Regions from separate parts of the Sedimentibacter sp. genome, predicted to be linked through region 1. Evidence: a T-box and tRNA genes for the amino acid it is inferred to sense, from the RefSeq annotation. Region 1 holds a T-box; the other holds one or more tRNA genes.
What was found. The T-box of region 1 lies ahead of AAGU76_RS08450 (valine--tRNA ligase). A T-box ahead of a tRNA ligase gene usually reads a tRNA of that ligase, here a tRNA-Val.
Positions count from the first base shown of each region.

Region 2: it encodes a tRNA-Val, which carries the amino acid that the T-box ahead of AAGU76_RS08450 (valine--tRNA ligase) is inferred to sense. The anticodon was not compared.

Region 1 covers NZ_JBCFAS010000002.1:421,668-424,848, reverse strand. The annotation lists gene AAGU76_RS08460 (MoxR family ATPase) at 1-153, opposite strand, end outside; gene AAGU76_RS08455 (GNAT family N-acetyltransferase) at 340-1,158, opposite strand; T-box leader at 1,309-1,561, shown strand; gene AAGU76_RS08450 (valine--tRNA ligase) at 1,691-3,181, shown strand, end outside.
Region 2 covers NZ_JBCFAS010000004.1:30,964-34,144, forward strand. The annotation lists gene AAGU76_RS15045 (argininosuccinate synthase) at 1-337, opposite strand, end outside; T-box leader at 602-810, opposite strand; tRNA gene AAGU76_RS15050 (tRNA-Val) at 1,164-1,236, opposite strand; gene AAGU76_RS15055 (ABC transporter ATP-binding protein) at 1,428-3,181, shown strand, end outside.

The DNA of each region.
Region 1 (3,181 bases):
GCCTGGCGTATCCTCCAATAAAATGTGACCTTTCGCCAGGATGGACATAAGCACTTTTTCAATTACTTCATCTTTTCCAATGATTGTTTTATTGATTTCATTGATAATCATCAATGCTTTTGGCTGAACGGAAACATGTTCATGTTTTGACAAATAAACCGACCTTCCTTCTTATATCATTTTGATTTAAAGCATGATGCCGAGTTTGATTTGCTATGTAGTTTTTAAAGCAGCAATTTGATTTTTGAGGATAGTTAGGCTGTGAATAAAATCTCTGTTAATTAATATTCTATCACTTCTAGCCTGAAATCTAAAGTATAGACGAATCTTTCATAAAACTTATAGAGGTAAGTACATTTCATATTGCTCAAGTGATTCTTTCTGAAATCCCAGCTTTCTTAAAAATCCTTCCAGGATAGAATTATTAGGAAGACATATGGAAACTTTTTCGCTATTTTGCGCATGAGAAGCTTTTTGAACCATAATGCTGCCTAGACCTTGATTGCGGTAAGCTGGGTGGACCCAGAGCAAGTTAATTTTACCATTTGGGCTCATAGCAATAAAAGCAATTTCTTTATCACCTTCGAATGCAGCAAGATAAGCATCATTTTTGCTCGTAGCATAATAAGGTGTATCGCTTTGCCAATTTATATGGCAGTCCATAAGAGTTTTTCTAAAGGAATCTATCTTTTCAAATGATATTTGTTTTATGTCATAAGAAGGCGAACCTTTGGAAAAAAGCATAGAGTTAATAATACCTGAGTAGTATTTTAACGTGTATGTTTTTCTATAACCACAGTCTTCATAGAATTTAATTGCTCTGTCATTACCTTTTACAACCTCAAGAAACAACTGCTTACACCCTTCATTAATTGCAGCTGATTTATGCATTTCAAGCAGTTTATGGCTGATTCCACGGCCACGGTTTTCAGGGGCAATGCAAAGTGTGCCACAGCGCATTGTCTTTAGCCCGTCAAAAAAACGTATACCCCCAAGAATTAAACCTATTGGACGTTCATCATCAAGTGCAATAAAGGATAAATTTAATGAATTACCTTCAGGACCTAAAAATCTGCTTTCAAAGGCATCTTGACCCATTTTCAGTGGAACTATATAGTCTGAATAACCAATAGTAAAAGCATCGAATATTTGACTCATAGTAACATCAGTACAAGTTTTGTAATTTATCGTAATATTCGCCTCCCTAAATAATTAAGAATCATCTTTTTAAATTTTATAAATAATTATAACATAAATATTGACATTTTGAATATAATAAAATATTATAAAATAAAAAACGAACACAAAAAAATGGCGTTGATGAGGAGGAGTACATACTCACCTGAAGCATAGAGAGAAGATGGTTGGTGAAAATCTTCGTGAAGGAAGTATGGAAGTAGCCTTTGAGCTGTGAACTGAAAAGATATAATCTTAGTAGGCTTCAACGGAAATTTCCACCGTTAAAAGGAAAGCAGTATCTGATAATATAATCCCGTACTGACAGAGTGCAGAGTAATCTGAATTTAGGTGGTACCACGGACGCATACAGTCCGCCCTGAGCATAAGCTTAAGGCGGACTTTTTGTATGCCATACTACAACGAGTTCCCAAATTATATGAGCGATAGCGAGTAAATAATTTGGTGAACGAGACTGTGATTTTGTGTTCGTAAAATTCCAGGAGGTATTACCATGAAAAACTATGATTTTAGGCAAGTTGAAAAAGAAATGCACAACTTTTGGAATGAAAATTCTATCTACAGTTTTGACCCGGAGAGTAAAGAAGAAATTTATTCTATTGATACTCCGCCGCCTACTGTTAGCGGCAGTTTGCACATCGGACACATATTTTCCTATACACAGGCTGAAATGATAGCACGTTTTAAGCGTATGCAAGGCTACAATGTTTTTTATCCCTTTGGTTTTGATGACAATGGTTTGCCAACAGAAAGACTGGTTGAAAAAGATGAGGGTATCATTGCAAAAAATCTTCCAAGAAGGGAATTTATTAAAAGGTGTGTTGCAACCTCTGCAAAATATGAAAAAGAGTTTAAAGATTTGTGGGAGTCTTTGGGCTTTTCAGTTGACTGGTCCCTTCAATATGAAACCATTAATCCTATGGTACAGCGAATATCACAAAAGTCCTTTATCAGACTCTTGAAGGATAAAAAGGCGTATATGAAGGAGTCACCGGTTTTGTGGTGCACAGAATGTCAAACTTCAATTGCCCAGGCAGAGTTAGAAACCATTGAAAAAAAAACTGCTTTTAATTATATCAATTTTCAGGTAGGTGAAGAAAGATTATTGGTTGCCACAACAAGACCGGAGTTGTTATATGGCTGTGTTTGTCTGTTTGTTAATCCTCATGATGACAGATATATAAAATACATCGGCAAAAATGCCACTGTTCCTTTATATGATTATGAAATTCCTGTATTGGCAGACGAAAAAGCTAGTATTGATAAAGGCACAGGTGTTGTAATGTGTGCAACATTTGGTGACAGCACTGATGCAGAGTGGTATGAATCTCATAAACTGCCTTATCGTAAGGTTATTCTGCCAGATGGTACAATAGATGAAAGTGTTCCATTAATAGGAGGGTTAAAGGTCTTAGCAGCCCGTAGACAGATAATAGATCTTCTTTCAGAAAGAGGATTTCTTATAGAATCAAAAAATATCACACATACTGTTTCTGTTCACGAGCGTTGTGGTAAGGAAATTGAGATTATACCGTCAAAACAGTGGTATATAGATATTCTTACAAATAAGGAGCTGTTTTTGAAAGCTGCCGATGAAATCAATTGGTATCCCCAACACATGAAAAACAGATATTTGTTGTGGGTTGAAAATCTTAAATGGGATTGGTGTATATCACGCCAGCGTTACTTTGGTGTTCCTTTCCCAATATGGTATTGTAATAATTGTGGTAATGTTATAATTGCAGATGAAGAAATGCTGCCGGTAAATCCTATTGAAACCAGACCAGGAAAAATTTGTTCCTGTGGGTGTGATGAGTTTGTGCCTGAGACAGCTGTTTTTGATACATGGGCTACTTCATCAGTTACACCTCAAATAAATTCAAAATGGGATGAAGAAAATGATATTTCAGATATGCTATTACCAATGAGTTTGAGGACACAGGCTCATGAAATCATACGTACATGGGCATTTTATACCATAGTT
Region 2 (3,181 bases), on a different contig from region 1:
TGGCTCCTTCCTTGTGTGCAACTTCAACAAGTTTTTTTGCAATCAATGGTCTTGCGTAAGCCGTACCCAGCAGATACTTGCCTTCATAAACCGCATTTGCCTTCAGTCCCTTGTAAACATACTCTTCAACAAACTCATTTACTACATTTTCAATATAGACCTTGCTTGCCCCCGAAGACAAGGCTTTGTTTTTAACGAACTCCATGTCGTCTTCCTGGCCAACATTCACGCAGCATGCTATGATTTCAAAATTATCGTAATTTTCTTTTAACCATGGGATTATTATTGATGTGTCCAATCCGCCTGAATATGCCAATACTACTTTTTCTTTTTCCATCTCTTCCATCCTCCAGATTTTGATATAAGATTAAAAATTTACTTTCCGTATAATTATTCATTAGTTATATTGATTGATTGGATTAGAAAGGGTAAAAGCTTCTCGGAAAAACAGGGTTAAACCCTGGGCATAGCGCAGTTTCGTTCACCAATTTATCAGCTCCCTACGGTCGCATAAATTGGGAACTCATTGCGTTTGACCTACCGCTGTTTTTCTCTCCCTGCGGTCGGAAAAACAGGGTTAGGGCATAAAAAAAACTGCTGATAAAGAGGCGGTTTGTGTCCGCGGTACCACTCTTTTTTAGGCAGCTGCTTTACTCTTTCATCATAACGGTATTTAACCGGATTCTCATACTGTTATTTCCGAGAATCTTTTCATGGACTCTTTTCAACTAAATTTCACTGCCGGACTCACACTCTGTTCCGACTCGCTGAAGCTCAAGTTTAATCTACTCTTCCAATCATCAAATTATACATAATTAATCATTTTTATACGATTATAGTCTATGCCCTTAACTTTGTCAACTCTTTTTTATAAAATTTTTTCAAATTTTATTATATTTATTCGAAGTTGAACTAAACAAAGGCGGAACTACTCCGTTTTTAACGAAAAGCAACTGTAATATTTATCCCGTTCGATCATAGACACCAAACGCAGCCTGTCACTCTGACCACATCAGGAATCACATTGTTGTTTATGGATTCTTCCTGATTTCCTTCAGATGACATATGCTCGCACTATAAACAACAAGAGGATGCCTTTTCGGCATCCTCCAAATTCCTTGAATTACTGTAACTTCCTTCTCCCTAAAAAAGGGCATAAAAAATGGGAACTATAGGGCTCGAACCTATGACCCCCTGCTTGTAAGGCAGATGCTCTCCCAACTGAGCTAAGCTCCCGTGACTGTTTATTATGTTACCACAACTTCAAACAATTGTCAATTGCGTTTATAAAAATTTCCTCAATATTTTTATCGCTGTCAATAAATCTTCAGCATCGATAATTCTTCATGCACAACCGAAATAATGCTGGGAATTATTTTTAAAAATAGTATAATGTAGTTATGTCATTTTACTTTCAGGAGAAAAAAATGAAATCAGAGTCACCGCAAAAGCCCTCAAGCTTCATAGGAAGCAGTTATATACAGTTTTTCTTGAAAAAATATCTTATAAACTACATACTGGGAATCATGGCACTGCTGGTCGTTGACTACGTGCAGACCAGGGTTCCAATCATAGTAGGAAACATCATAGACCGAATCGAGCTGGGTAAAATGGATACCGTCTATGTACAATCTTCAATCGTTAAGCTCTTTGCCATTGCAGGAACCATTTACGTAGGAAGGATTTTGTGGAGATACTTCATATTCGGAACATCAAGAAGCATCGAACGCGACATGAGAAACGACATGTTCAGCCATCTTGAACAGCTGTCAGCCGTCTTTTACCACCAGCACGGCACAGGCGAAATAATGGCGTACATGACAAACGACCTGGAAGCTGTGCGTATGGCCCTGGGTCCCGGTATTCTGACGCTGTGCGACGTGATTGCCCTGGGATCCATAACCGTATTCAACATGGTTACTGAAATAGATCCTCTGCTGACAGTCGCAGCTGTCATTCCTCTTCTTCTCATTGCCGTGTCAGTACGTTTCATGGGAAGGGAGCTGCAAAGCCGCTTCACCAAAAAGCAGGAAGCCTTTGCGCAGCTTTCAAACTTTGTGCAGGAAAGTCTGTCAGGCATAAAGGTAATCAAATCCTTCGTGCAGGAGGACAAGTCCAACTCATCCTTCGAAAAACAGAACAAAGACGCATTCAAAAAGAACATTGACTTAAGCGTAATTCAGACGCTGATGCATCCGTTCATGCAGATGATTTCAGGTGCTGCGCTGGCTGTAGCCATAGGTTACGGCGGCTACATAACAATAAAGGGTAGAATAACACTGGGAGAGTTCTCGGCATTCATACAATACCTGGGCATGCTGGTTTGGCCAATGATGGCCACGGGCATGACCATCAACCTGTTCAATACGGGAGCCGCTTCACTGGAAAGAGTGGAAAAAATACTGAAAGAGCCAGTGGAAATCAAGGACTCGGAAAACAGGTCCGTTGAAAGCCTTACAGGAAGCATACAGGTGAAAAATTTAAGCTACAGATACCCGGGAACGGACAAATATGTGCTCAGGGACATTGATTTTTCTGTAGAGAAGGGACAAACTCTTGGAATCATAGGAAGGACCGGCAGCGGCAAGACAACGCTGGTAAACCTGATGCTTCGCATTTTCGAACCCGACAAAAACACCATATACATCGGAGGCTTTCGCATCTCAGACATACCCCTTAAGGTTCTCAGGAAAACCATCGGCTACGTGCCCCAGGACAATTTTCTTTTCTCCGACACCATAGCCAACAACATAGATTTCGGCTTACGAAGCGGTCAAATGGACAAAATAGAACAGGCTGCCAGGGATGCTGTGATCCACGACAACATTGCGGAATTTAAAAACGGCTACGATACACTGGTTGGAGAAAAGGGTGTATCTGTTTCCGGAGGCCAGAAACAGCGCATATCCATCGCCCGTGCTCTAATAAAGGATCCGGAAATATTGATACTGGACGATTCTGTATCAGCCGTTGACACCGACACTGAGGAAAAAATACTCAATACACTTGAAGAAAGGCGTAAAGGCAAGACAAACATAATAATCGCCCACAGGATTTCAACCATTCAAAACGCCGACATCATTATCGTGCTTGACGAAGGAAGGATTGTTGAAAAGGGTACACACCAGCAGCTGATCCAACAGGATGGTCTGTACTGCTCCATTTATGAAAAGCAGCTTCT